Regions from separate parts of the Priestia sp. FSL P4-0332 genome, predicted to be linked through region 2. Evidence: riboswitches for the same ligand, from Rfam matches in the RefSeq annotation. Region 2 holds a riboswitch; each other region holds the start of a gene.
The links. A riboswitch is a leader RNA that binds a small molecule or an ion and turns the genes downstream of it on or off. The one in region 2 is predicted to bind cobalamin.
Positions count from the first base shown of each region.

Region 1 (7,616 bases), 920 kb from region 2:
TCCTTTTGCCTGATAAGGGTAACGTCCAAGTGAAACAATTTCTTGAACCGTAAATTCTAGCCCAATTTGATTTTCTTGCGTCATGACTGCAACTTTTTGCGCCAGTTGTTTTGGTGAATAAGCCTTCACTGACTTTCCTTCCACCTTCACTTCTCCTGATTGAATGGTTAATACATTCATAATTAAGCGAATAAGCGTTGTTTTCCCGCTTCCATTTGGTCCTAGTAAAGCGACAAAAGAACCTTTGTCTACGGTGAACGTGATGTCACGAACGGTTGGCTGCTGCTTATCGTATCCTCCTGTCACATTATATAGTTCAATCATGATATTCCTCTCTTCCGCATACGTTCTTTTACAAGGAGCAGGGTAAAAATTGGCGAACCAATTAAGGCGGTTACGACTCCAATCGGCAATTCACGAGGTTCTAATATCGTTCGTGCCAATAAATCTGCTAAAACCAAATAACTTCCTCCAATTAAAATAGAAAGCGGCAGTACATGCTTATGATTAGCTCCCGCTACGAGACGCACTACGTGGGGGATAACTAAGCCAACAAATCCAATTGCCCCAGATACTGATACCGCAGCCCCTGTTAATACGGATGCCCCTATTAAAATCATTCTTTTTTTCTTCTTTACGTCTATTCCCATAAACTGAGCGGATTGATCGCCAAATGCTAAGCCGTTCAGCTCTTTTACATGTAACAACAGCATAATTGTACCGATCAAAAAGAACGGCCCTAAAATTTGAATATGAGACCATCCTCTCATTGATACGCTTCCCATTAGCCAGTATAAAACCTGCCTTACATCTTCTTCGGGAGAAAGAGCCACAATTAATGAAATAAGTGCGCTCATAAAGGATGATAAAATAATCCCCGCTAAGATGATGGTTTCATTGGCCAAATTGCCGCTTGCGAGTTTCGTAATACCAAAAACTAAAAGAAGAGTAATAAAACCAGATACAATGCCGACTACAGGCAGCGTGAAGATAGACAAACCAAAAATACTCCAATGAAAATAAATTGCCATGACAGAGCCAAGGGTTGCACCTGAGGAAACCCCGATCGTATAAGGATCGGCAAGAGAGTTTCTTAATAGCCCTTGAAAGGCAGCCCCTGCTATTGAAAGCGAAGCTCCTACTAAAAATGCCACCAGTACTCTTGGAAAACGAATTTGCCAAATGATTAAATCCATGTTTTCCGGACCGTGATATAAGGATAGCCCGGTAAGGTGGCCAATAATAATTTTGATTGTATCTCCTACGGTTAACGAAACTGTACCAATAAATACGCCCATAATTACCGAAGTACATACAATAAATAAACTGACTATGTATAAAATAGATGCTTTGTTAAAAAAAATACGTTTAAAAATCAATACGTTCAGCTCCTCTAGGAAACGAGGCGTGATGTTTTACATTACATTAACCATTCATTTTCCTGTCCATAAACCATGCTTCCACCATGCATTAAGTTGGAAACAATCATCTTTTATTTGTTACGAGTGCTAGACTGTTGAACTAGGCAACGTAGAATAGCGTACTAAAGTTCTCGGTAAAAAAACAAGCGAAAGCCCCTACAAGCTATACTTTTTGTGTTTGCTCCGGGCTTTTATAGTTGTCTATTAAATGATACAGCTTTTCCATATCTACGGCTTCTCTCACATATGCTGCTGCTTTTGAAAAAGACTCCTCTTTTTGCAGGCGACTGTTGAATGTGTCCGTAATAGGCGGCAATTTTTTATGTTTACGAATTTGATTAAGCAAAGCTCTGCGCAAAGCATCGTTATGAAACACATCATGAACATACGTGCCAATGACGTTGTCTTTAACCGTTCCTTCTTTTTCATGCTCTACCACTGCAAAAGCTTCCGTGGTGCTCTTAGAAAACGTCTTTCCCATATGAATTTCGTAGCCTTCAATCGAAACTCTTTCACTTTCTAGCTGGACATACCCAGAAACTCTTTCTGTTTTTTTGCTGTTTGTCATAACGGTTTCCACCGGAAGCAAGCCCAGCCCTTTAATGGATTCAATCCGAGATTCTACTGCATCAGGGTCTGTAATTGTCTCCCCTAGCATTTGATATCCTCCGCAGATGCCAATGACGTGAACGTTCGTTGTGTTCAAAACTTGATTAATGGCTAGAGCCAGGCCGCTTTCTTGTAAAAACTGAGCATCTTCAATCGTATTTTTGCTTCCTGGTAAAACAATTAAATCAGGCGTACCTAATTGCGACGGCTTGGTTACAAGCCTCACGTGACAGTCTTCTTCTAAACTTAAAGGATCGATGTCTGTAAAATTTGAGATGCGCGGGTACGAGATAACCGCAATATCAATTTCTTTTAACGGATTCACAAGCGTTGAGTAATTTCTAAGTGATAACGAATCTTCCGCATCAATTTCCACGTTGTTCATATAAGGAATAACTCCTAGAACCGGAACACCCGTGTATTCTTCAAACCACTTCAAACCTGGTTTTAAAAGTTCTAAATCTCCTCGGAATTTATTAATTAACACCCCGATAACTCTAGACTTGTGTTCATCTGGAAGCAATTGAAGAGTACCCACTAGGCTCGCAAAAACTCCTCCTTTATCAATATCTCCTACTAACACAACAGGCGCTTGGGCTATTTTTGCAACGCGCATATTTACGAGTTCCCGATCGTTCAAATTGACTTCAGCAGGACTTCCAGCGCCTTCAATCACAATTCGATCATAATGACTGGCAAGCTCTTTATAAGCTTCCGTGATAACGTTTAAACCTTCATTAAAAAATTCTTGCCGATACTGAAAAGCAAACATATTACGTAGCGGTTTTCCGTGAACGACAATTTGAGATTCATGATCACGAGTTGGTTTAATTAAAATAGGGTTCATATTGGTTGTTGCTTCTACTCCAGCCGCTTCTGCTTGAATTCCTTGCGCTCTGCCAATTTCTTTTCCATCCATTGTAATGTATGAATTAAGCGCCATATTTTGCGATTTAAACGGTGCAGTTTGATAGCCGTCTTCTTTAAAAATACGGCAAAATGCTGTAGCAATCATGCTTTTTCCAGCGTCTGAGTGCGTTCCTTGAATCATAAGCGGTTTTCCTTTTTTCACTTTTTCCACTCCCTACCACATAAAAAAACCTTAACTGTAAAAGTCAAGGTTTGGTCATGCGCTCATTAACACATTGTCTTGACTTATTTCTCCCACCGAAAAATAAGGGGTTTTTAAAAGCAGGTCTCCTGGCTTATGCTTCATTTTACTTCTGCACCCTTCCTAGTTTGACTAGTGGGTCTTTGCAGGTTCATCCACATTTACAGTAGCGGGGGCTGCACCGGATTTACACCGATTTCCCTATTATCCTCCTTAGAGGCACTTTTAAAATCATTTATTCTTTATTGTAACGAATTTTATAACTATTCACAATAACGATTTTCTTCTATTATTATATATTACTGTGCTTATACTTATTTGGGTCTCGTATGCTATAATAACAATTATTTTCCAAACATCTTATGAAATAGCTAGGAAGGTGCTCACAGTTGAAGAAAAAAATGATTTATACCTTTATTGGTTCGCTTGTTCTTTATATAGTAATTATATCTTTTTGTATGTATCAAACTGCTCACAAGTCTGTTCCACATAACGCAGATTATGTCCTCGTTTTAGGTTCTAAAGTAGATGGTGATCAAATGTCTCCTAGTTTAAAAGAACGAGTAAAGACGGCCTTATCTTATTTACAAGCACATCAACAAACAAAAGTTATCGTAACGGGCGGAAAAGGATCCGATGAAGAAATTTCTGAAGCAGAGGCAGCCTATCGTTTTCTGCGGAAAGAAGGAATTAAAAAGAATCGAATTATAAAAGAAGATCAGTCAACTTCTACTTTTGAGAATTTTACTTTTACTAAACAGAAAGTTGATATTCAACACAAAAAAGTCGTGCTTGTTAGCAGTGATTTTCATTTGTTTCGCGCTTCTATTATTGCCAAGCGCCAAGGTTTTGATGTTTATCCTTTAGGCGCAAAGACACCAAATTCAATTAAACTTCAAGCCTACTTTCGTGAGTATGCTGCTATATTAAAAACATGGCTGTTTGATAAATAAATAGAGTACACGCCTATACAAACGAAAAACACGGCATGAATTCATGCCGTGTTTTTTATTAATCATCTGTATCGATAACTGCTTTTGGTAAACCTGTGTATTTCGCCCAGTAGAAAATACCAAGTGAAACAAGAGCAATTAAAATTAAGTCAAGCGGGTTGCTTAGCACACCTTGTCCTCCACCAAATGAACCTAGATAAGAGATAACAAGCATAATAATATAATAAGCAACTAGCCACCAAGCAGATTTAAGCTGCTGTGCAAATTTTACGACGTCAGTTGGTACATATTTCTTAAACGCTACGTAGATAACAACCATTAGAAGCTGTGATCCTAGCAGCCAAGAAATTGTCGTCCATCCTGACCAATATACGATGTATGAACAGAAAATAAATGAAACAGGAGCAATAACGCTCATGCCTTTTAATTTAAAAGGCTTCTTAAGGTCTTTTGCATTTACTCTGAATGCAGCAGCTGAAATTGGCGCAATCGCATAAGACAGAATAAGTGCCACTGAACATACGTTTACTAGCGCTTCCCAAGAAGGAAATGGCAGTGTCCAGAATACGGACATTCCAAATGATAGCCATAGTGACGCACGTGGAATTCCTGTTTTCTTATCTACTTTTGAGAAACGTTTAAATAATGTTCCATTACGAGACCAAGCATAAACTAAACGAGAAGTTGTATTCATGAAGATGTTCCCGTTACCGCCTGGTGATAAAATAGCATCAAAAATAACAAGCGTTACTAACCAGCCAAGGCCTAAAATAAGTGCAATATCTTTAAATGGTAAAGAGAATTGCTCTTGAATTGTTCCCCATCCTCCTGATAGCATATCAGCCGGGATGTTACCAATGAACAATACTTGCAGTGCTGTGTAAATAATCGCTGAAAGTACAATACAGATAATGAGCGCGATTGGAATATTACGCTGCGGGTTTTTAACTTCACTGGCTACAGAAACAATAGGGTGAAGTCCTAGGTAAGCAAACATAACGCCACCTGTTGAAATGGCTGCTTGAATACCATTAAAACCAAACGGAGCAAAATCGCCAGTTGTAAAGTTAGCTGATTTAAAGTGATAAGCTAACACGACGATAATTGTAAGAGGAACCGCATATTTGAACACAGATATAATGACATTTGACTTAGCAAATGCTTTTACACTTACGTAGTTAATGATAAAAAATAGCGTTAATAACGCGAACTGAAATAACCAGCCGATTGTAGTAGGCGATTCAGAACCATGTTTAGTTAGACCAGGAAGCCAAAACGCAACATACTGACGTACAGCCGTTACCTCGATGGCAATCAAGCTTGTGTAAGCAATAATGGTAATGAATGAAATTAAGTAACCCACTAAATGACCATGCGAGTAAACCGGATAACGGATAATTCCACCGGTACGCGGCAGCGCTGCTCCAAGTTCAGCATACACTAAACCGATAAGTAAAATAATGACTCCGCCAATCAGCCACGAAAAACTTCCGGCTGGACCAGCCTTTGACGCTACGTTACTAACCGCAAATAACCAGGCGGAACCAAAAATAGCTCCCATCCCAATTAACGTTAGGTCAAGTAACGATATTGATTTTTTAAATTTTCCTTGATTTCCTTGATCAGACATAAAATCCTCCTTTAAAATTCCCACTCCACATATCTACGCCCTTGCGTCCGATATGGGATTCTTTACATCATCCTCCTCTTACTAAGACCTCACAAGTGGATATGTTAACAAATATTCTCTAAAAAACCAAGTTAAAAACTTTATTTTTTTGTAAAACATCGTTGAATTGCTTATGTATAGCGCATAAATTCCACAGAAGATTTGAGGACTACTCCTCCTATTTAACCGCATTTTTCTTAGGTTAAACATAAAAGAATATTCAAACTATTTACTAAAAAAAGGGTCTGAGACATAACGAAATCAACCGCTAGAAGCAGCTACATACGCAACACCTACGCTTGCCATACCAATGAAAAAATCCGAACGATTCATCGTTCGGATTTTGCTTCAACTAAAATAATTTTGTCCGTACCTCTTTTTTTCTTATTTAAATACTTTTACACGTTCACTTAGCGGTTGAAATTCTTTTTCGCCCGCTGGCGCCACAGGATTACCAAATGGCATTTGAGCAATTAATTTCCATGAGCTTGGAATATTCCAAGCTTCTTTTACTTCATCGTCAATCAATGGATTGTAATGCTGTAAAGTTGCTCCTAGGCCTTCCAGCTCAAGCGCTGTCCAAATCACATGCTGCAGCATACCTGATGATTGGTTAGACCAAACCGGGAAATTTTCGCTATAAGATGCGAACTGCTTTTGCAATCCTTCAATTACTTCTTGATCTTCAAAGAAAAGAACTGTTCCATAGCCGCTTCCGAATAAGTTCATTTTTTGATCCGTATCTGAAAAATTTTCAGCTGGAACAATTTTACGAAGCGTTTCTCTCGTAATATTCCATACTTTATCATGCTGTTCGCCAAATAAAACAACTACGCGTGCGCTTTGAGAATTAAATGATGAAGGGGTATGTTTCACCGCAAAGTTAATAATTTCTTCAATTTTTTCTTCTGATATTTTTACATTTTTATCAATTGCATAAATAGAACGTCGGTTTTTAATTGCTTCATAAAAATCTTTTCCAACCTGTTGTTGATCACTTGATTTATCAAATAATTTATCTAAAAAACCCATTTTCCACACTCCTAATTGTTTGTTTTTTTAACTTAAATTGCATGTTTATACCCTTCCCCCTGATAAAAGGAGATAAACAAGGTATAATGAATTCTTATATCTCTAATTCGAGATATTAAACTAAAAAAATATTAATTGAAATTTAATTACTTTATGTAACTTACTTTACAATGATTATTTTAGTCTGTCAAGAAAAAAAAGATTATCTTTTTCCTTTCTTGATTATATGAAAAAAGACCGCTAGATACGGCAGTCTTTTTTCACAGATGCTTAATGTTCATAAATCATCTTTCGCGTCATTCCCCCGTCTACTACGAGGTTAACTCCTGTTACAAAATCATTTTCAACGTTTGTTAAGTACATACACGCTCTTGAAATATCGGCTGGCGTTCCCACCCGATTAGACGGATGCTGCGTATGATCGATTTCACGAAGGCCATCGTAGTCAGATGTCTCAATCCATCCTGGAGAAATAGCGTTTACTGTGATATTGTCATCACCAAGTGAAATGGCAAGTGCATGAGTTAAAGCAACGATTCCTCCTTTTGTAGCCGCATAGGCTTCTGTGTGAGGTTCAGACATTGTAGCTCTTGTAGAAGCTAAGTTTACAATGGAGCCTCCGCTTTCGTTTTTTCTCATCACCTTAGCTGCTTCGCGAGAGCATAGAAACACGCTGCGCAGGTTCGTATTGATAATGTCATCCCATTCATCAATGGTTAGCTCATACGGTGATTTCCAGCGGGAAACGCCTGCATTATTAATCAAAATATGTATCGTTCCATACGTACTGACCGTTTTTTCAACGAGATTTAAAATGTCGC
Region 1 is NZ_JBBOUA010000001.1:2,949,642-2,957,257, forward strand. It holds gene MKY06_RS15020 (ABC transporter ATP-binding protein) at 1-324, opposite strand, end outside; gene MKY06_RS15025 (FecCD family ABC transporter permease) at 321-1,379, opposite strand; gene MKY06_RS15030 (cobyric acid synthase) at 1,585-3,111, opposite strand; cobalamin riboswitch at 3,204-3,383, opposite strand; gene MKY06_RS15035 (YdcF family protein) at 3,531-4,094, shown strand; gene MKY06_RS15040 (APC family permease) at 4,153-5,724, opposite strand; gene MKY06_RS15045 (nitroreductase family protein) at 6,148-6,795, opposite strand; gene MKY06_RS15050 (SDR family oxidoreductase) at 7,066-7,616, opposite strand, start outside.
Region 1: it holds a riboswitch for cobalamin, as region 2 does, so the genes downstream of both, MKY06_RS15030 (cobyric acid synthase) here and MKY06_RS10225 (ABC transporter substrate-binding protein) in region 2, are expected to answer to the same signal.

Region 2 (7,616 bases):
CAGCACAAAAAGTGAGCGTGCCGTTCTTTTTTCAGTCCATTGAACGGTTTTAGCCAGTGGTAAGATCGTAAAAAACTGGAGAGAAATTCGTAGTATAGCTATCCATTCTTTCATATATCTACACATTCCTTTCCTTTTTTAAAACGATAAATTCCCGCTTCTACACAAATAGCCACATCTGCTTTTTCTACAATATACTGATGTAATTTCCCTAACATCTTCATATAGCTATATGTGGGCTCTTCTAATACGCCCGCTTCAAACAGTTCATTAGATACTAGCACAACCGTCTGAGACTGCGCAAACAGCTTATCGAGCGTTTCTATCATATGAAGAAAAACCGCTTGTTTCCCTTCTTTTGTTTGCCACCTTCTTTCTGTTAAAAAAAGCTCATTGGCAAGCCAATTCGTGACACAATCCAAAAGTATAGCATCATCACTTTGAAGATTTGGCAAAATTTGTTGTAAATTTACAGACTGTTCGATCGTTACCCAAGGCGTGTTCGCTGCTTGGCGTTCTTTTTGATGAAGCTGGATGCGTTTTTGCATTTCCTTATCTGTTTGCCTGCTTGTGGCAATATAAACAGCGCGCTTTGCACAAAAAGTTTGAACCATATTCTCCGCTCCACGTGATTTTCCGCTTCGAACGCCTCCGCTAATAAAGATGATCATATTTCATCGAGTCCTTGTTTGATTACTTTAAGTAAATAGTCATTTTCTTCTTTCGTTTTCACGGCCAAACGGATATAGCGTCCATTTAAAAATGGAAAGTTTTCAGTATGACGAGCTACCACGCCATGGCTTGCTAAATAGACAAGCCATTCGCGCGTTTTAATAGAAGACGGAACGCTGCAAAGATAATAGTTTGTTTGAGAAGGAGAAACCAAAAGCCCCCATTCCTTTAGTTGACTCAAGATCCGTTCCCGTTCTTGTTTAATATAATGTACGGTTTTTTTCACAAAATCTTTTTCATCCACACATATCATTCCTACTTGCTGCGACAATCCATTTACACTCCAAGGAGGCTGCTTTTTAGACATCTTGCTAATGATTTTTTCATTTGCCAAAATATAGCCAAGACGAAGCCCGGCAATATTAAACATCTTTGTCATGGAACGCACCACAATGATATGCTCATAATCCAGAATAAGAGAATCAGATGAAGGCTGATGTTCGACAAAATCAATGAATGCCTCATCAATTATTAAGTATGTACCATGATGAGCAGCAGCTTTTACTACTTTCATCCATTCCTCATGACTATACATAACACCCGTTGGATTATTTGGATGGCAAATCCACAGTATTTTTATGTCCGGAAGAATACTCATAATCAACTCTATATCCCAGCTCCAGCCATTTTCTTCAGCTAAAGGAACGTATGTCACTTCACATCCATAAGCTTTACTTGCCTGTTCATATTCAACGAAGGTCGGCTGTACAATCCCTGCTTTCTCTCCTGAAAATAACGAAGCAATAAGGAAAAACGCTTCAGCGGCGCCATTTGTAGGCAGCACTTGAGCAGCTGAAACATGATGATGAGCTGCAAGTTTATTTTTCAGCTCTGTTACTTGAGGATCAGGATAACTAAACGCTGCATCCTTGAATTCGTTCCACTTTTCGTGAAGCACAAGGGGAGCCCCTAAAGGATTTGTATTCACGCTAAAGTCTTTTATATGCGATAAATTCTCGGCCCCTATTGCTTTTAAAAAGACATTAGGATTAGCTCCATGTGTAGGTAATAGCACTAATAACTCCTCCTAACAAAAGATATAATAACCACGTAGCATAGACCGTCCTTTTCATAATGAAAACAGCTTGTTCAATATGACCGGCTTGCAGGGGAATGAGTGGTTCACCCATTTTTGCACGATTAGATTCTATGCCTTTATATGTATTAAGCCCGCCGAGTTGAATACCTAAAAGAGCAGCCACTGCGCTTTCCCCGTATCCGCTATTTGGGCTTGGATGCTTCTTAGCATCACGCTTAATCAAACTCGTTACATGCCCAAGAGAATACTGGCTTTTTACTACATTAACAGCCGTCATCACTACTGCAGTTAGCCGACTTGGAATATAGTTTAATACGTCATCGGTTTTTGCACTAAAGTAGCCGAACAGAAAGTAGCGGTCATTTTTGTACCCAACCATCGAATCACATGTGTTAATAGCTCGGTAAAAAAAGGCTAGGGCTCCTCCTCCTATAAATGCATAAAAAAGCGGAGCTGTAATACCATCACTTGTATTTTCAGCCACGGTCTCTACCGTCGCTCTGGCAATTTCTCCTTCTGACAAACGATCTGTATCTCGTCCCACAATCATACTTACTTCATATCTAGCTTTCTCCATATCTCCTAGCTGAAGCGGCTTTTGTACCTTATAAGCAGCTTCGCTTAAAGAACGAGTGGATATAGTAGTCGCAATCATTACGCCCTCTACTAAAACACCTGCTATAAAATCAACTCCGTACAAAGCATGGAGGAACAAAAAGGGAACAACTCCTGCTAGCACAGCCATACTTATCACAAGAAGCAATCCTTTGAATCGTTTTCCTACACCTTTATTTAATCTGGAATCCATCCAATAAATCCACTTGCCAAACCAGCGAACGGGATGCGGCCAATTTTCGGGGTCGCCTATGATTCGGTCAATTAGTAAAGCAATCGTCATGGCCGTCATGTGTGCAATTATCGCTTGTGTAATACTCATTTTTTCACCTCTTTCCCTTAAGTCCCTGCTCTAAGCTTATTTTCACCAGCTTGGCTACCGCTTGACCTAAAGCGGTCATAGAGCCTGCATATTCATATAATGGTCCTTGCTGAGACGCTGCAACTGAGATGCTGTCCGTAGATGTTCCCGTAGCAATAGTCTTTGTAGCTGGATCTATGATCCCCAGCTGTGACAGCGTTTTTGTTTTAGCTTCTGTGGCCGCAATAAAAAGCTGTAAAAACGCAGCATCCGTAAGCGTACCTTCCACGAAAAAAAACATATTAATTGTACCGGGAGAGGAATAGAACGGGACAGCTTCGTCAGCTGTAATATCTACTGCGTTTCCTACTCCAGCCGTTATCACGGAAGCTACTCTTACTCCGTAGCCTTCATAACAGTAAACCGCTCTTTCTTTTAACCAAACGGCTGTCATCAACCCTACGATTTGCTCATGGCGTACATTTTCTTTCATCAAATATTGCTCATACTCCATAGAAGGAGTATCTGAATAATAGTCTTTGTGAACAAATCGATTGTAAAAGGTGTCCGTTTCCGTAATACCTGTTCCTAAAACCCCTGAGCTGTATGTTTTATAAGAAGTCTCGGTTTTCATGATTAAAAGCTCAGGCCGTTCTTCAATTTTAAGATGTGAAAAGGGACCAATCCCCTTTTCAATTCGAACTGGAATATGGTCCCTCTTCTTATTTATTGTACACCTCAGGGTATACTGCTTTTGCTAAGTCATCTAAGCCATCTACAATACGAGGTCCTAAGCGGTTGATTTTGTTTTGATCAACCTTCTCGATGTTACCCTCTTTTACAGCAGTCATGCTGCTCCAAGCGGGACGCTTCATAATCTCATTTTTGTCTGCATCATACGTTGCGATAATAACGTCAGGGTTTAACTTAACAACTTGCTCTTCAGAAAACTTAACCCAACCCTTTTCACTACCCGCTACGTTATCAGCACCGATCATAGTAAGCATTTCGTTCATGAACGTACCTTTTCCTGTTGTATAAATCTCAGGAGCTCCTGATACCTCTATCCATACTTTTTTACGATCTTCTTTTGAAATCGTTTTTGCTTTTTTCTCAATTGAAGCTACTTTTTCTTTCATGTCTTTAATTGTTTGATTAGCTTCTTTTGTTTTACCTGTTAATTTACCGATTTGCGTAATAGAATCATAAACCGTATCAAACGTTGTTGAATCTTTTACAACAAATACCGGAATACCCGCACTTTCAATTTGTTTAAATACTTCATCCGAAACGCCCATACTTGAAGCGTGTGCCAGCACTAAATCAGGATTTAAAGCAATAACTTTTTCTGCATTAACGTTCATATCTCCTACCTGCGCTTTTTTCTTTACGCTTTTAGGATAATCATCGTTGCTTGTAACACCGACTAATTCTTTTTCAAGGCCAAGGGCATATACAATCTCCGTATTACTTGGCATTAATGAAACAATTTTCTTAGGCTGTTTTTTCAACGTAATTTCTTTATCACGCGCGTCTTTTACCTTCACTGGAAATGCAGCTTGTGACGTTTGTGCCGTATCTTGCTTCGTTTTTTTATCACTGTTGCTTTGGCTGCCTGCACCGCATGCAGCAAGTACGATGACTAACAGTGCAATAATGGAATACGAAAGCCATTTTTTCATCTAAATACTCCCCCTATATATTGTTCATTGTGAATACGAAACCTCCACGTTAAAGAAAAAGCAAATGATCATGCAAAAAGCAGCGCTATCCCGTTTTTCCGCTTTGACTATGTATACTGCTCGCCGGCAGCTTCAAAATAAAAAAGCTTTACTTTCAATTGAAAGCAAAGCAGGTAACGTCAAGATAAGCAGGAAAAGAATCCGTTCACTATACTTGATAAGTATGTTCATTACCCTGCTTCACCCTTCCTCGAAGGTTTCACAGCTAACAATAAGGCAGGTCTCCTGACTTACGCACAAAGCGCTTACAGTGGCGGGACCGCGCTGGTTTTTCACCAGACTTCCCTTTTCACTCAATCTTTAAATTGAGACCTTATTGCTTTACGATTATTCACTTGTCCTAGTATACCCCACTCATGGAAAAATGGAAATAGCCATTCTCACAAAAAAAGCTGCGAGAATGCTCTCGCAGCTTCAGGAATTAAAGAGTTGCTAAAAATTCACGGACCGCTTCAGGCGTTTTAGCATTTGCACTGTGCAAGTGTGCAATTTTTTCACCGTTTTTATATACAAGAAGAGAAGGAATACCCATTACATTGTTTTCAGCAGAAAGTTCTTCAAACTCATCCTTGTCAATTTTAAACCATGCTTTATCTGTATTTTCGTCAACGATTTCATCAATGAACATATCCAAACGTTTGCAATCAGGACACCACGTTGTCGTAAAAATCCCAACGCTTAGTGTTTCGTTCTTAATTTGTTCGCGAAATTGTTTTTCTTCCGTAAATTGTTTCATCGTGTTACCTCCAGCATCTATTCGTTCCTTCTCACTATTCTATGGTAAGAAGTCTGACTTCATTATAAACGATTTTTTTATCGTTGTGCTAATGTTTCAGCTTATTTAGACCATAACGGTTTTAGACGTAAAAAAATGCTAGCTTAAAAAAGCTAACATTTCGAAATCGTAGAATGTTGTGTCTATTATCAGCTAAACCATTTAGGCGGCATGTTTCGGTTCCAATAAATTTTCCCTAAATCATAATGCTTTTGAAAATTATCTGCAGCCGCATGATAGTGAAAATTAAACCAGTATCCATCTTTTGGAGGATTTTCACGCCGTACGTGAAACCGTATTAAGTCCTGACCGGTCTCCCGGTCATATACATGGAAAATCTTTTCACCGTAGCCAGCAGCAGGATGCTCGCTTATCTCGAGATTCTGAATTGACTGTTCACGTTCAGTGCCAATGTCGGTCAGCACTTCTTCAATTTTAGGTAACACTGCTTGACGAAATTCGTCTTCAATGACAGGCCCAATTTTTGTTCCGAATTTTTCCACTGACTGTTTTTCAGCTGATTCCATTGCATACGTAACAAATGATGAAACGTCTTCATATTTTGGTTCTTCATATGGCAAATGAATATCTTCTATAACAGCTGTGACAGGAGTTGTTTCTCTTACATACCCTGCTTTATGTTGCTTGTCCGCTTTTGCATCATCAACGTATAAATATTCTGGTGGAGTGACAAGCCCAAATGTAAATACTGTAATAAATACAACTAGCATTCTTTTTATCCATCTAGGCATTCGTATCTTTCCTTTCTCATCTTTTCCCATATGGTCTTTTCATATCGTAAAATTCATTGTTATAACTCACTAGGTATTGTAACATACTTATTAATTTTTTACCTATATTTGCTTATTCATTTATGCTGCCTACGGGCATTCGAAGACTTTTTAGTTAGCACCTTCCTTCTTCTGTTTGAGGTTGTCACACCGAGCGGAAACCTATACAAGATATTCCTTTTTTGCTGGATGCTTAAACACAAAAGTATTTTTATGTTCAAAAATATATCATACTTTTATGAACTTTAGATGAAATTCATAAAAAAAACTTCCAAAACTTTTTAATTCCTAAAAGGTTTTGGAAGTCTTTTCAATGATCGGAATTCATTTTACTTTTTTGTTTATTATTGTATATCAATTGTCCCGTAATGAAATTTTGATGTTTTTCGTTTTTGTACGGTAAATCCATGTTCTTCAAAACGACTGCTTTTCCAATGATCTTTTAGCACGATCTTTTGTTTGGCTACTCTTTTTGCTTCTTGTATAGCCATTGGCGTCAGCGTAGTATACAGTGCTATTGCTTTAATACCGTTAATTCCATTCGATTCATCAATTTGCTCTTGAAACATAGGATCAAAGTAGACAACATCAAAAGAATTATCTTCACAACACGCCAAAAACGATTCAAAATTTTGATGAACCACGTTTATACGCTTCATTGCATCGTTCAACTCTTGTACGTCACTTTCCCAATTTAAAAGTCCTTGTTTGACTAAATAAGCTACATAGCGGTTGCCTTCTAGTCCGACAACTTTCCCGCTTTTCCCTACCGCTGCGCTCGCCATCATACTATCCGATGCAAGACCAAGTGTACAGTCAAGCACGCTCATTCCTTTTTCTAAACCAGCAGCTTCAATAAACGGATCACGTTCTCCGCGCAGCCATCTCTTCACTCTAAACATAGCGGAATTTGGATGAAAAAAAATAGGTTCCTCTTCGTTTTGAACGTGCAACTCTACTCTATTCTTACCGACAACCAGCACGTCTGCAGCTTGAAGATCCTGAAGATCTGCAACGGATTTCTTCTCTCTTACTACAAAAGGTATACTTAAATCAGCGGCTACTTGTTTGGCTTTTACAATCATCTGTTCATTTGTTCGACCAGCAGTCGTAACAATCACTTTCATAACTCCCCCTACACTGTTTGGCTATTTACATAAAGAAAAAGGATGCCGATAGACATCCTTTTTCTTATAAAGTATATGCGATTTTTCTCTAAAAATCTATATACTAGATGTGACAAAAGCAGGACATTTTATGAACAGTGCTGCTTAAAGCCATTTAAAATGTTTTCAAAAATAACTTCTAACGGCTGACCTTCAATTTCATGTCGAGGAATAAAATGAACGACTTCTTTTCCTTTTAAAAGCGCCATAGAAGGTGATGAAGGCTCAATGTCCCCAAAATATTCACGCATTTTAGCTGTTGCTTCCTTATCTTGACCGGCAAAAACAGTTACCACTTGATCTGGTTTTTGCTCAGACTGTAAGTACGCTTGCGTTGCTGCAGGACGTGCTAAACCAGCAGCGCACCCACAAACTGAATTAACGACAACAAAAGTTGTTCCTTCTACGTTTTCCATAAAATCAACTACGGCTTCCTCTGTTGTTAATTCTTCATA
Region 2 is NZ_JBBOUA010000001.1:2,028,317-2,035,932, reverse strand. It holds gene cobS (adenosylcobinamide-GDP ribazoletransferase) at 1-114, opposite strand, end outside; gene MKY06_RS10245 (bifunctional adenosylcobinamide kinase/adenosylcobinamide-phosphate guanylyltransferase) at 111-671, opposite strand; gene cobD (threonine-phosphate decarboxylase CobD) at 668-1,747, opposite strand; gene cbiB (adenosylcobinamide-phosphate synthase CbiB) at 1,722-2,708, opposite strand; gene MKY06_RS10230 (adenosylcobinamide amidohydrolase) at 2,713-3,321, opposite strand; gene MKY06_RS10225 (ABC transporter substrate-binding protein) at 3,410-4,369, opposite strand; cobalamin riboswitch at 4,628-4,760, opposite strand; gene MKY06_RS10220 (thioredoxin family protein) at 4,851-5,165, opposite strand; gene MKY06_RS10215 (YpjP family protein) at 5,354-5,956, opposite strand; gene MKY06_RS10210 (class I SAM-dependent methyltransferase) at 6,340-7,116, opposite strand; gene MKY06_RS10205 (BrxA/BrxB family bacilliredoxin) at 7,251-7,616, opposite strand, start outside.

Region 3 (7,616 bases), 1.7 Mb from region 2:
CATAGCCTAGGTGGCGCACTCGCTGTTCTTCATGCCTTAGATGTCGCCACAAACGCATCTTTTCCAGAAGTTACAATGTACAACTACGGAGCTCCTCGAGTAGGTGATCCTCAATTCGTTCAAACATACACAAATCTTGTTTCAAATAGCCGCTGTTTTGTTAACACGACGGATACGGTTCCTAAAATCCCGCCGAAGCGCCTTTATTCCCCTTCCACCAAGCAAACAATTTATTACGATCAGGATCCTCTGCAACTCTCGTTTACGATTCAAACAGGCTCTACCGTAGGGAACCATAATCCCCAAACATACAGTGTTGGTATTTGGATGATGTCGGACTATCCTATTTTGGTCCAAAAATAAAAAAACAGGCGGACTGCCTGTTTTTTTTATGCACCAATTGCTGCTTTGATTTCTTCTATTTGTTCTTGATGACGCTTTTCATGATAGCCAATAAAATCAATCCACTGCTTTAAATCCATTAACCCAAACACAGGGTGTGGAAATGATTTTTGCTTTAGCTTGTCTTCACTTGCTGTTTCTTCTAGCTCTATTAAAGCCGCTCTTGATTCTGCCAGCTTACTCTTCATTTCTTCTAATGTCTGCTTTTCATTAGAAGGCGTAACTTGAGCCGGTGCATCTACTTTCCGCGAACGGTCTACCGCTAAATGAAACGGCTTATCTTCCGTCGGCTGATCCACACCGTTTTCTAACTGATCCTTTACACGTGAAACAATCATGCGCTCCATCAAATATAAATGTTCTAATACTTGCATAACGCTCCATGTATTAGATGCTGGCTGTTGATTTAATTGTTCATATGTTAATGATTCTACACTGCTCAATACGTCATTTCGAAACTGTTCATTTTTATTCATATTTAATCCTCCTCTAGGATTCCTCTAGCTTATCGTATCAAAAAACTCTTCTATATAAAAAGGATATCCCTTTACTTAACTATGTTTTAGCTGCAATTGTTTCACGTGAAAAAATCATATTTTCTATTTGACATAGATCAACTGAGGTGTTATATTTAGACTTCTGGCTTTTCTTTAAGAGCTGGACATAGTGAAAGTAACTTGAAAGGATGTATCGTACAATGCAAGGTAAAAATACTGGCATTCGACACATGTCTTTGAACAAAACTTATTCACACTGGATCGGCTTCGGAGCCGTAAGGATGCAAGAGAGGTAGGGCTTGCGTCGTTTAGGTTAATCGATCATGTGGAAAAACAAACCGCGGCAATGGATGAAATCCATGCAAGCACAATCAATGCTAATTGTGCCCTAACAACAACGAAACATACAAAAACCGTAATCATGGATTTTATAAAGAAAGTAATCATTTTGTTTTTACACTTGCAAAAGCAAGTTACTGATAAGAAACACGAACAAAAGCGAGCAGATGCATCTGCTCGCTTTTTTAATGATGGTTTTTTATTTACTTTATCATTTCTTTTTTAGCGGATCTTACAAAAAAGCCGAAACCACACTGGTTTCGGCTTTTTCTTATTGCTCTGCTAGTACATCAGCAAATGCTTTTGCATAAGGAGGAAGGTCTGGCGGACGGCGGCTTGAGATGATGTGACCGTCGATTACGACTGCTTCATCATGCCAAATAGCTCCCGCATTTTCCATATCATCTTTGATTCCTGGCGTACTTGTTACGTTTCGGCCATCTAAGATTTTTGCAGAGATTAATACCCATCCTGCATGGCAGATTTGGCCGATTGGCTTTTGCTGTTCATCCATATGACGAACCATTTCAATTACTTCAGGGTAGCGGCGCAGTTTATCCGGCGCCCAGCCTCCAGGTACTAAAATAGCGTCATATTCAGCTGGATCAACATCTTTAAAAGCGTAGTCCGATACGGCTGGAACACCGTATTTCCCCATGTACGTTTCGTTTGCTTTTTCTCCAACTAAATGTACTTCTGCTCCTTCTTCTCGAAGACGCATCACTGGATACCATAGTTCTAGATCTTCAAAGTCTGCACTAACAAGCGCAATAACTCTTTTATTTTCTAAACGCATCGTAACACCTCCGCCATCAGTATAGCATGTTGGAGAATAAGATTGAAAATAAGGGACTAACTTGTACATAATTAAAGGATTTTTCAAGTGCTCTTCAGAAAATTTTTGTATGCCAAATGGTCTAATTTTATATTTTCACTTGACTGGGGACAAACATCACACTACAATGTGTAGTGTGATGTTCATAATGTTGTAAAATTATCCAAATAAGAAAGACTTTCTGATTTAATTACTACATTTCTTTTTTCGGGCTTTTACACTACATAATGTAGTGTTTTTCAAATACACTTAAAGGAGGAAGTAAAGTGAATAAAAACGTCGAAATTGGTTCACTTATTATTCGTTTAGTATTAGGTTTTACATTTTTAGTACACGGCTTTCAAAAATGGCAAGGCGGGATTGAAAATACAGTAGGGTTCTTCGATAGCTTAGGAATCCCTGGTTTCATGGCATATATTGTTGCAACCATTGAACTTGTAGGTGGGGTTCTTATTATTCTTGGCCTAGCAACAAGAGTTGTATCTGCTTTATTTGTGGCAGTTATGCTTGGCGCCATTTTTACAGCCAAGCTTAAAAGCGGATTTGTTGGCGGGTTTGAGTTTGATATTGCCTTAATTGCCATGTCTGCTCACTTATTTCTTGCAGGAAGCCAGTTCCTTGCTCTTGATGCAGTGGTATTCAAAAAGAAAGAAACTGCCTTTTCTCTTCAAGAAGAAAGCAGTAAATAAAAAAAGAAAGCTTATACTCTCCCAATATAAGCTTTCAGATTAGTCCCCGCCGTTTAAGGCGGGCTTTTTTTATATTTGCAGCAGCAAATTGGCAAATAAAGAAGAACGCTCGGACAACGTATCAATTTGAATATGTTCATATTCCGCATGTATTCCTTTTCCGCATGCTCCTAATCCATCCAACGTGGGAACACCAATGGCCGCTGTAAAATTGCCATCACTTCCGCCGCCCACAGCTGCTTCTTCCAATTTCATACCCAGTTTGGCCGCGATTGATTGAGCACATTCAAATAGCTCTTCCGTTTGTTTAGACTTGACCATCGGAGGACGATTCATTCCTCCCGTTACTTCGAGCTTAATCCCTTTTAAAATGGGTGTTAAATTCAAAATAATATCCGTCATGCGTTTTGCTTCTTCTTCTGTAGAAACACGTAAATCCACGTGCGCTTCTGCATATTCCGGCACTACATTTGTACCGCTGCCTCCCGTAAATGTCCCAACGTTCACCGTTGTACCTTTTTCATAATCTGTTAAGCCCTGCAAGAAAATCACTTGGCGCGCCAGCTCTTCAATCGCATTGATTCCTTCTTTGTGGTGATTACCCGCGTGTGCTGCTCGTCCCCATGCTTTTACGGTGAAAATTCCCGCTCCTTTGCGCGACGTTTTTAACGCGCCTGAACCCGCCACCGCCGGTTCCGCTACTAGCACTGCTTCACTCCTTTGTGCTTCTTCTTCAATGTATTTTTTAGAAGAAATTGACCCAATCTCTTCATCCGAATTGCAGAAAAACACAATTTTTTTATCGAGCGATAAGCCAAGCTCTTGAATCGCTTTAATCGCCCATATAGATTGCACAATGCCGCCTTTCATGTCTAAAATTCCCGGACCGTACAGCTTGTTTCCCTCTGTTCTTAGACTCAGCCTTCCCTTTTCCCATACCGTGTCAAAGTGACCGATAATTAAAAGCTGCTTTTCTCCTTCTCCAATCGTAAATTTCAAATGGTTTCCTACTTCTTTTTCTTCTATGATTTCGTATCCTACCCCCAACCGTTTATGAAACAGCTGCGTTAAATACATTCCACACTGATCTACTAACTCTTTACTGTAGGACGGTGATTCTTTTTTCACAAATCCAACTAAATCTTCAAGCATCTCTTGTTCGTGTTCTTTTAAATAACTAAACACGCTTTGTTCTACCATTACCTGACTCAAATCAATTCCTCCTCCAAACAACCCCTGCTGCTTGCATTAAATGCTTTTATTTATCGTACGTATAACTATGTTCTACGTTTCACATAACGACCTTAAATTATCCTTAATTATAATGGTTTTCAGACAATTTTCCATCCTTTAAATACAGATAATACTTTAACTTATTCATAACCGACCGAAAATAGCCATAAACTTCAACAAATTCATACAAAAAAGCTTCAATCTTCAACAGATTAAAGCTTTCGTTTGACTAATTGACATTTATTTTAATATTTTTCCCTTTTGACTTCACACTCACAAAAACAAACATAGACACTAAAAAAATAAACAGAATAACGCCAACCATTTCAAAGTTTACTTCGGCCCATGGGTTAAAGAAAGTGAATGCTAAATAGAATGACACACCATACGCGAGGACAACAATAACCCAGCCCATCAAGCGGGAAGCAGATTGTCCAAATTTACTCGATTCATTCACCATTTTATGTACAATCATCGAATCGATTGTATCTGTAAGCATCATACCAAACATAAACACTAGTCCTAACAAAAGCGGGGTATACTTGCCTGCGTTCCCTACAGCTAGAGACCACACGGCCGTTTGACTGACCGTTTCGGCTGCTAAAGCGAACAATGCTCCTACAAGAATAATTAAAAAAGGATTCGTTGTTCCTTTTGCGATTTTCGGAATAAACTTTCCTTTTAACCCGCTCAGCTGAAACTCTTCCTCTTTATTTTTGGTTCGAAGCAAATGATACGTGTTTAATGTCCCGATTAGAAAGAGAGAGATGATGGATACCCAAGATGCAAAATGATCGAAATACGATGGAAACGTAAAATTCTTCATCACCACGCCCAGCACTCCGGCCGTGACGGCCACCATTCCTCCGTGACCTAGTGAAAACAGCGTTCCGACCCAAGGGGCAAAACGGCTGCCCATTCGCCAATTATATCGAGTCTGGCCATCAATAAAAGCTAAGTGATCTGCATCCAATCCGTGCCTGATTCCTAATAAAAAGACAAGTAAAAAAACTGATAAACCTTCCATTTCCTACACTCCTTTTTTAAAAATAAAACGTAAAAAAGCCTCAATTCTATAGAAATTGAGGATGTGTCGGCATATGAAAATAAACAGCAATTGCTCACTGCGTACCTTGATACACCGCCTCTTTCCTAGAAGAGTCAAGTGTACAGAATAGGTAGGTCTCCTGGCTTGAGATCATCATTTTCTACCGCCTTCCCCGTTTTGAGTGACGATAAGATAGAAAACTCCCTGCTTACAGTGGCTGGACCGCTCGAGATTTGCACTCGATTCCCTGTTACCTCTTACGCTATGTAAGAGCACCTAAACTGTGCGAATGATTCATTTTCTTCCTCATTATACTAGTACTTCTTACAAATGAATAGAGAAAATTCAAATAAAAAAGCCCTGCTAAGCTTTACATGCTTAGCAGGGCTTTTTAAAGCAATTAAACTACTTCTACCGTTACGTCTACGTTACCGCTGATTGCTTTTGAATACGGGCAGTATGAGTGAGCTAGGTCTACATATTTTTTCGCTGTTTCTAAATCTAAGCCTTCGATATGAGCTTCAAGCGCTACTCCAATTTTCACTCCTTGATCAGCTTTATCAGGAAGCAGCTGAACAGTAGCTTTTACTTCACTGCTTTTGATTTCTACGTTATGTTTTTTCAACATAAATTCTAACGCGCTGTTGAAACAAGCACTGTATCCAGCTGCAAACAGCTGCTCTGGGTTTGTTGCTGTTGTTGCTTCTCCACCAAGCGCTGGAGGTGTTGCAACGTCTAAGTTAAAGATGTTATCTAAAGAGTGAACTTCTCCTGTTCTTCCACCTGTGTTAACGACTGTTGTTTCATATAAAGCTTTCATGTATAAACCTCTCCTCTTTTTCGTTAATTTTATTAAAAGTTTTTTATTTATCGTTTCTGTAATTTAATTGTACACAATTTAATTTTAAAAAACAAGTATTAAATACATTAAAAATTTCCCAATAAAAAAAGCCGCGTATTTGCGACTTTTTCTTAATAATATTGAGACTGTTCGTCATAAGCTGATTTTCGAAAAATAGACAAGTTGGTAATAGCCCTCATCAGTTTCGTATTAAAAATAACATAATGAATAAACAGCGCCAGCACGCAGCCTAAAACGGCTCCTGTTAACACATCGAATGGATAATGAACGCCAACCCATACGCGTGAAAAGGCAATGAGTACGCCCATGACAACCCACATGCGCCCTGAACGTTTGAAATGCAGCCAAATGGTAAAAGTGATAACTAATGCAGATGTAGCATGATCGCTTGGAAATGAAGAATTTGCGGCGTGATCAATAAGCTGATTCACGTGGTGAGAGATAAACGGACGATCTCGATAAGCAAATAAACTAATCACTTTATTGATAATGACTCCTGTGGCACAAGCACATAAAGCTTGAAATGCTACAACACGGCTGCCGTTTTTATTAATAAGTAAAAACAAGCCGAGTAAAACGATAAGTACATACTGGGCATAATCTGCAAAGAATACCATCAGCGAATCTAGAGGCTTTACGTGTGAGGCATACTGATTCACCGCGTGGAAAATGGTATAATCTACTGAATTGATAGCTGATAACATAATCGAAATCCTTTCTTATTTTTAAATGTCATTAGCTATCTTATCAGTTTCTTGAGAAAATGAACATGTTTTTGTCAGAAGCTTCCTAACTGGTATTTATAAATAATGTATTCAGGCTGAGTAGTAAATTAACGGCCTTTCGCCCATTAACTCACCTGTGAGTGATCCACAATATTTTTTTGCAAAAAGATTTCTTCTAAAGAAGGTTCTTCGACGTGAACTTGATAAATGTCGATGCCGCATTGAATCAATTCGCGAATAATAAGAGGAATATTTCTTTCTTTTTGAAGCATCACTTTTGTGTACATGTGATGGTATTCAACTTCGGGACTCAACGTACGGAAAAACTGTTGAATGTATTCTTTGTGACTGTTTGGATAAGGATCATGTTTGATCATCACCGTTTTTTTCGCTTGATATTGAAAGCGCAGCTCTTCCATTGTACCTTCTATTAAGATGACCCCATTTTTCATAATCGCTACACGTGTACAAATCTTCTCAACTTCATTTAAATTATGAGACGTCATAAAAATTGTCTTGCCTTGATTTTGGAGTTCTCTTATTAGTTCATGAATGTAGAGAGCAGATTCAATATCTACTCCAGAAGTCGGTTCATCTAAAAAGATAAGATCTGGGTCTGTTACAATTGCTTGAGCAATTCCTAACTTCTTTTTCATTCCAAATGAAAACTTTCCAACTTTCTGATGGTCATGTCCTTCTAATCCTACTTTCTTCAGTACATTACTACAATGTTCTTTCGAAAAACGATGGCCGTTTATCTTTAAAAAATAGCGCAAATGATTGAGCGCTGTCATCTCATCATAAAAGTTAGCATAGTCAGGAAGCACACCTATTTTCTTCTGAAGCTCTAAATCAATATCACTCTGTCCCAGCAGCGTAAATTCTCCTGCTGAAGGAAATGAAACGCCGGTAAGCATATTAATAAAGGTAGACTTTCCTGCTCCGTTTCTTCCTAAAAACCCGTAAATTTCTCCTTGTGGTACCTG
Region 3 is NZ_JBBOUA010000001.1:309,192-316,807, reverse strand. It holds gene MKY06_RS01715 (lipase family protein) at 1-363, shown strand, start outside; gene MKY06_RS01710 (DinB family protein) at 390-878, opposite strand; gene MKY06_RS01705 (hypothetical protein) at 1,225-1,464, shown strand; gene MKY06_RS01700 (type 1 glutamine amidotransferase domain-containing protein) at 1,510-2,034, opposite strand; gene MKY06_RS01695 (DoxX family protein) at 2,340-2,762, shown strand; gene MKY06_RS01690 (M20 family metallopeptidase) at 2,832-3,995, opposite strand; gene MKY06_RS01685 (HoxN/HupN/NixA family nickel/cobalt transporter) at 4,225-5,022, opposite strand; cobalamin riboswitch at 5,156-5,338, opposite strand; gene MKY06_RS01680 (organic hydroperoxide resistance protein) at 5,444-5,863, opposite strand; gene MKY06_RS01675 (undecaprenyl-diphosphatase) at 6,016-6,609, opposite strand; gene MKY06_RS01670 (ABC transporter ATP-binding protein) at 6,756-7,616, opposite strand, start outside.
Region 3: it holds a riboswitch for cobalamin, as region 2 does, so the genes downstream of both, MKY06_RS01685 (HoxN/HupN/NixA family nickel/cobalt transporter) here and MKY06_RS10225 (ABC transporter substrate-binding protein) in region 2, are expected to answer to the same signal.

Region 4 (7,616 bases), 610 kb from region 2:
GCAGTACTCGCACAGTTTTTCAAAAAACTGATGATGACCGCTTTGCGTCATTAAATCTCCCACTTGAGAAGCTGTGTTTGCACCTTTTATTTCTTCTACCAGTTCAGCAGAAGCGCCTGACTCAGAAGCCGCTTTTGCTAAAAAATTAAAATCAATGGGTGCACTTTTTGAATGAACCATCATAACGCCTTGCGCGACTTTTGAAAACTTTCCCATCATGCCTACGAGCGACACTTTTTTCATTCCTTGCTTTTTACATTGTTTTAAAGTAAATCCAACAAAATCTCCCATTTCGATAAATGCTTCTTCCGGAAGTTCAGGGAACTGTTTCATTCCATACTTTTCGCTTCGGCCCCCTGTCGTAATGACAACGTGCTCACAATTACTCGCTTTAGCAACGCTGATGGCCTGCACGATACTTGCTTTATAAGCAGCTGTTGAGAACGGAACGACAATCCCCCGCGTCCCCAGTATCGAAATGCCTCCTAAAATACCTAGACGCGCATTTAATGTCTTTTTCGCCATTTCTTCTCCTTCAGGAACCGAGATGACAATCTTAACGCCTTTTTGTATATTGTATTCAGCTAGAAGCTGCTCAGCCGTTTCTTTCAGCATCTTTCTTGGAACAGGGTTAATGGCTGCCTCACCGACAGGAACTGGGAGGCCGGGCTTTGTCACACGCCCTACTCCCACTCCTCCATCAATGATAATGTCTGCACCATTACACCACGAAACTTCAGAAATAATCAGCGCTCCGTGCGTGGCATCGGGATCGTCTCCAGCATCTTTAATGATGCTAGCTACAGCGCTGCTTGTGCGGTACTCGCATTCTTCAAGATGAAATGTAGCAAAGCGGCCGACAGGTAAGTAAATCGTTGACTCATCTTGCACTTCTCCTGAAATTAGCGTAAGCAGAGCTGCTCTCGTAGCTGCCGTTGCACAAGCGCCCGTCGTATAGCCTTCTCTGAGTTTCTTAGGTTCTTTTGGTACTTCCTTCATGCGTTACACCTGATCTGCAAGAATTGAAATTGCATTTAATGCAGCAACCGTTACCGTACTGCCGCCTTTTCGCCCGATGTTTGTAATAAACGGCACGTCAAGTTTTGCAAGTTCTTCTTTAGATTCAGCTGCTGAAACAAATCCTACCGGCAGACCAATAACAAGCCCAGGCTTCGCTTCTCCTTCTTTAATCAAACGAATTAATTCAAGTAAAGCTGTGGGTGCGTTCCCAATTGCAAAAATTCCTCCGTCTGCTTCTTTGATGGCTTTTCGCATAGAAATAATTGCACGCGTTGTATTTAAGCGCTTTGCTTCTTCCATTACGTCCGGATCTGAAATATAAACTTTGATTTCACCGCCGTGTTTTTCAATTCGCTGCTTGTTTGTTCCTACTTGCACCATTTGTACATCTGCAACCACTTGCTTGCCGCTGCGAATGGCTTTAATTCCTGCTTGAATCGCATCCGGATGAAACAGCATGCTGCGTCCAAGCTCAAAGTCTGCAGACGCATGAATTACGCGCTGAACAATTGGGTACTGTTCGTCTGTAAACGGATGAGGCCCAAGCTCTTCTGTAATCATTTCAAAACTTTTTCCTTCAATTTGCTGAGGCTGAACAGTTAACGGTTTAAATTCTGTACGAAAATCCATCTCAATCAACTCCTAGTTTGGTTTACTAAAGCATGAACCACTTCTTCAAACGTGGAATACACGGTCCCATACTCAATTTTCGGTCGCCCAATCATAATAATATCTAAGCCTAACTCTTTAGCTGCTTCCACTTTTTCATCCACAGATCCAACTTTTCCGCTTTCTTTTGTGACCATGACTGTCACTCCGTATTGCTTATACAGCGCTCGATCAAACTCTTTTGTAAACGGCCCTTGAATAGCAATGATATTTTTTTGCGAAAATCCTAATTGCTGGCACTTTTCCATATTATCCAGCCTTGGAAGCATACGAGCAACAAGCCGTACATCTGAAAGAGGAAGCAGCTTTTCTGTAAAAACCTGCAGCGTCTTGCTGCCTGTTGTCAGCATAATAACTCCTTTTTTCTCAGCTGCTACTTCTGCTGCTTCTTCATACGTAGAAACCATCGTCATATTATCATAGGTAAAAGCCTGCGAAGCCCGCTCATAGCGTATGTAAGGAATCGCTGTTTCAGCAGCCGCACCGATAGCATTTTTAGATGCTTCTTCCGCAAAAGGATGACTTGCATCCACAATAGCTTTTACACGATGTTCGTTTACAAAATCCGTCATATCTTCTTTTGTGAGACGTCCAATTTTCACTTTCACTTCTGCACGCTGTAATTCGATAGCTGCGTTTTCGGTTACAACCGTTGCCGTAACCTCATGACCTGCTTTTTTCACTTGCACGGCTAATGCACGTGCATCGCTAGTTCCGGCTAACAATAAAATCATTTTAGCTCGCCGACCTTATCTTCACGGTGTTGATGGTCGTGATGGTGATCGTGGTGATGGTGTCCGTGATCATGGTCATGATCGTGATGATGGTCATGATCGTGATGATGGTGGTGATCAATATGCTCCATAATGCCGAGGCGATATTGACACGTATCGCAGTTCATTTTCACTTCACCTTCTAATCCTTCTTCAGCACGTTCTTTTAAAATTGTCTGCAGTTTTGGGTGAAAACCGAAATAGCCGGCTAGCTTAAACTCAATGTTTTCATGCTGCATTTTATACTGCTTCACCATTTCTTCTAATCGCTTAATTAATACTCCTGTAAATAAGAAATACGGGAGAATAACCACTTTTTTAGCGCCCAATTTCAAACATCGCTCCACGCCTTCATCAATCAGTGGTGCGGTCACGCCCATAAAAGAAGTTTCGACGATTTTATAATTTGTTTTTTCCCAAAGAAGGCGCGTAATTTTATATAAATCACTGTTTGCATCAGGATCACTTCCTCCTCGCCCTAAGACAATAACAGCCGTGTCTTCAGCTGGAGTTTCTAAATTCTCTCCTGATTCTTGCAATCTCGTTTTTAAAATTTCAAGGGCTTCCTCATGAACGCCAATGGGACGTCCGTATACGAAGTTTACGTGTGGATATTTTTCCTTAGCTTCATCTATAGCCGCCGGAATATGTATTTTAGAGTGGCCAGCAGGCAAAAGCATAATTGGAATTACAACTACATCTTGTGCTCCCTTTGCCACACATGTATCAATACCTTGACTTACATTTGGACGTTCAAACTCTAGAAAACACGTTTCTACTAAAATAGATGCGTCCCAATCATGCTTCATAGTCGAAATAAATTCGCGAATTTGATCGTTCCCTTCAGGATCTCTGCTTCCATGACCAACAAATAAAACTGATTTCATATAATGTCCTCCTATTTTTTAATCTCCACACGGAGCTGGTTCTACTTTTATTTTTGGTGTTATATCTTGATAGTCGAATCCATAAACGTTCTTCACACGCTTAAAGAATTTATGAAATCGCTCATTAGGATGACCTTTTTCTTTATATTCATGGATAATGTTCTCCACTATTTCAACAATGTCATCGGGTGCTATGCCTTCCGCCACAATTTGACCTGAATGCGCATTGCGTCCAACCGTTTTAGCTCCTAAAAATAAATCAAACGCACCTTTTCTATAGACAATGCCGATATCTTCTTGAACAGCGCCGTAACAAGCCATACCGCATCCATTGATACCAAGCTTCAGCTCTTTTGGCATGTCCATTCCCCCGAGGCGCTTTTGTAATTCTTCCGTATGTGGAATAGCATCGCTTTTTTCTCCATCGCAAAAATCACACGCTTTGATTGTGAACACGTCTCCGACCGGAGATAGTAAAAAGGAAGCTGCTTGGAGCTTTTTAATGATTATATCCGGCTGGGCCGTTGGAATTTGCAGTTTAATTTGATGGTCAGGTGTATACTCCATCGTACCTTTTTCACCAACAACTTCCGCTAGTGTTGTCATTTGAACAGGCGTGAATTTCTTATTTGCAAGTCCTGGACTAACTGCTACTTCAAAGATAGACTCGATTGGCTGGTGTACGACCGCAGAAGTGGATTCACCTAAAATTGCTTGAAGCGCTTCTTCTGCAAGAGCTCGTGAAGTTGCTTTTTCTTCTCTTGTGTTCTGAACTGCTTCAATAGCTGAAGCTGTTTGCTTTACAGTCTCTTCTTGATCGAGAGCCCATGGTTCTGCTTCTTTTCGAAGTCGCTGATGCGGTCTTAGCGGCTGCTCCGTTTGGTTGAGGGTATATTTCCGCTGATATCCTCGCGGTGTAATCATTAAATCGTCGTAAAAGAATGTAGATGAATTTCCGACAACAACGGTAGTCAGCATGCCTATTTCATGGTTTAACATGTCTTTTAAGTTGGTCATTACGACTTCTTCACGGTCACGATAAGCGCTTTTAACAAGACCAACAGGCGTATCAGGGGAACGGTACTTTAATAGAATCCTTTGCGCTTCAACAATTTGTCTTGTTCGTCTTCCGCTTTTTGGGTTGTAAAAAGCCACTACGAAATCTGCTTGTGCAGCTGCTTCAATTCTTTTTTCGATTAGCTCCCAAGGCGTAAGGTGGTCACTTAAACTAATCGTACAAGCATCGTGCATCACGGGCGCTCCAAGGAGAGATGCGCATGAATTAATAGCCGAAATGCCAGGAATTACTTCCATCTCTACGCCCGTTTCTTTTTTCCAGCCTTTTTCAATCAACACTTCATACACAAGGCCTGCCATTCCGTATACTCCTGCATCTCCGCTTGAAATGACAGCTACGGTTTTGCCCGCTTCAGCTTGCTTTACAGCTTCTTGTGCACGGCTTACTTCTTCGGTCATTCCCGTACTAATAATTTGCTGATTCGTTAACAGTCCTTGAATTAGTTCCACATAGGTTTTATAACCGATGATCATATCACTTTCTTGAATGGCTTCTCTTGCTCGCTGTGTAATATGTTCAAAGCTTCCTGGCCCAAATCCAATAACTAACAGTTTACCTTTCATGCTAGCTCCTCCTTTATGCGTTACTTTTTACTTTGTCAATTCCTTCTATGGAGTCACTGTTTTCCGGAGAAACGAAACCATTTTGATCACATTCATAAATAAGCGATTCCTTTATACTGCAGCCTCCTGCTAAATGCTCTTTGACAATCCGGTGAGCCACGGTTTCAGTGACCTGCTTGTACCAATCTCCTGAAGGATAGACGATAGCTACAGGAGCATCTTTGCATCGTCCGTTACAGCGCGTACGCGTTGTATGAACCGTTTCATCCAAATCCAGTTCCGTCACTTTATTTCGAATAGCCTGCGTGGCTTCTTCTCCACCTTTTCTCATACAGCTGCTTCCATTACAAATCAATACGTGATGTTTTGTTCCATTTAAGTTCCACGTCGTCACACTCATTCGCTCCTTTACTAAAAAAAGCGCCTCTATCAATGATAGAGGCGCAGAAAATTCAAACTAAGTTTTTGCACTTCCACCTATATCCCGTAGGGTAAGCTTCGCATTAGAAAAAGGCTGGTTTCCTGACTTCGATTCATCACTTGATTGCGCCTTCCCGAATACAGTGGCATATGCAATCAGCTCCTCTTCACAGTGGCGGGTACCGCGCTGGCTTTACACCAGACTTCCCATTTAACGCAATGTGAACATTGCGCACCTTTTTTGCACGATATGTAGTTTTAGGATATGAGAAAAACCCACTTCGCTAATATGCGAGCGGGTAAAACGTCAGAATAAGAGTGTACACGAATGCCACTTTAAGCCAACGTTTCCCTTCCCGCTCCCCGGAGAAATAGAAACTTCACAATAAAGACAGGTCTCCTGACTTGTGTATCATTCTACTTGAAAACCTTCCCGTGATTTTTTCACAGTGGTTATACTCGTTCGTCCACACTTACAGTTGCGGGGACAGTACTGGCATTTCACCAGTTTCCCTATTAAGCCTTCTTGGCATCTTTACTGTTGCTGTTTGATATATATGAACCTTTTAAACTATCAGAATAATAGAAGTAACTACCATATCATAGCGTACATTTTTTTTTATTTCAACTCTATTCTTTTCGGAAGATACAAGTATCTATAAAAAAACAAGAGCATAAAATCAGCTCTTGTTTTTTCATTATATAGCTACTAATGTTAAATGAGGATCATTATAATACACAACTTCTGAAAGAACTTTACAGCCATTTGTTTTAGCAAAAGCTTCTCTCGCCTGTTTTTCAGTTTCAAATTCAAACATTTTCATTTCTTTTCCAGCATATACCGTCAGTACCCACATGAAAAGATTCGCCTCCGATTATTGTAGTGATCGCTATATCCACATTATGCTGAAACCATTTCCTTTTGAAAACCCATTCTACAAAACTTGTCACAAGAAACTTTTAAAAATTTAAAAACATTTTAACTTCTGTAAATGAACACAATGTACAAAAGGTTTAAGCAGTATTGTACCTCTTTAAAAAAGGTGCTTTTTTAACCCACTGTTGCTTCACCAGTAAAAAAATATATAGTATTTATTAAAAAAAGAAGCCGGACAGCCGGCTTCTTTTTTAGGAAAGGAAAGGACAGACATCACAATCCCGTCCTGTTCTTTATTTTGCATAAAAATACATTAATTAAATATTCCTTTCTTAAAGCAGAACCATGTTCGACTGCACATAGTAATAAAGAAGCTTATACGTATGATTCAATGAATCTTGATGCGTTCTCTCAAACGCATGAGAAGAATCAATTCCTGGACCAATTAAGCCGTGTACGATATCGTGTCCGGCACGAATAGCAGCAGAAGCATCTGATCCGTAAAACGGATAAATATCTAATTTGTACTGAATATCATGCTGCTTAGCTAGCTCCACCAAATGCCTTCTCAAACCGTAATGATATGGGCCGCTTGAATCTTTTACACAAATAGACACGGTGTATTCATCAGTAGATTGTCCATCTCCCATAGCACCCATATCAACCGCTAAGTATTCTACTGTTTGAGGCGTAATGTTGGAATTTCCTCCGTACCCAATTTCTTCATTATTTGAAATGAGAAAGTGCGTAGTGTATGGCAGTTCGATCTGTTCTTCTTGAATTGTTTTCATGAGCTGAAGCAATAAAGCTACGCTTGCTTTATCATCGAGATGACGAGATTTAATAAAACCGCTTTTTGTTATTTCTACACGAGGATCAAACGAAACAAAGTCGCCGACTTCAATTCCAAGGCTGCGAATATCTTCTGCGCTATGTACTTTTTCATCCAGTCGAATTTCTATATTTTCTTGATTCCGCTCAGCTTTCCCTGCATCTTTATACACATGAACAGATGTTTGATGCATAAGGATGGTTCCTGTAAATACTTCTCCTGATGAAGTTTCAATTTCACAATATTCTCCTTCAATAGAATTGTAGCGAAACCCTCCAATCAGGTCGATTTTCAGACGTCCACTCGGTTTGATTTCTTTTACCATAGCACCTAATGTATCGACATGAGCCGTCAGCATGCGGTGGTGATCTGTATCTTTACCGGGAATAGTAGCGACTAAGCCTCCTTTTCGATTGCGATACGTTTGAATATTTAGCTCTTTTACATAGTCTTCGACAAATGAAATTACCTTTTCTGTATTTCCAGAAGGACTGGGA
Region 4 is NZ_JBBOUA010000001.1:2,636,421-2,644,036, forward strand. It holds gene MKY06_RS13380 (cobalt-precorrin-5B (C(1))-methyltransferase) at 1-999, opposite strand, end outside; gene MKY06_RS13385 (precorrin-8X methylmutase) at 1,003-1,650, opposite strand; gene cobK (precorrin-6A reductase) at 1,656-2,423, opposite strand; gene MKY06_RS13395 (sirohydrochlorin chelatase) at 2,420-3,349, opposite strand; gene cobJ (precorrin-3B C(17)-methyltransferase) at 3,368-4,990, opposite strand; gene MKY06_RS13405 ((2Fe-2S) ferredoxin domain-containing protein) at 5,004-5,384, opposite strand; cobalamin riboswitch at 5,486-5,665, opposite strand; cobalamin riboswitch at 5,784-5,962, opposite strand; gene MKY06_RS13410 (hypothetical protein) at 6,109-6,267, opposite strand; gene MKY06_RS13415 (M42 family metallopeptidase) at 6,620-7,616, opposite strand, start outside.
Region 4: it holds a riboswitch for cobalamin, as region 2 does, so the genes downstream of both, MKY06_RS13405 ((2Fe-2S) ferredoxin domain-containing protein) here and MKY06_RS10225 (ABC transporter substrate-binding protein) in region 2, are expected to answer to the same signal.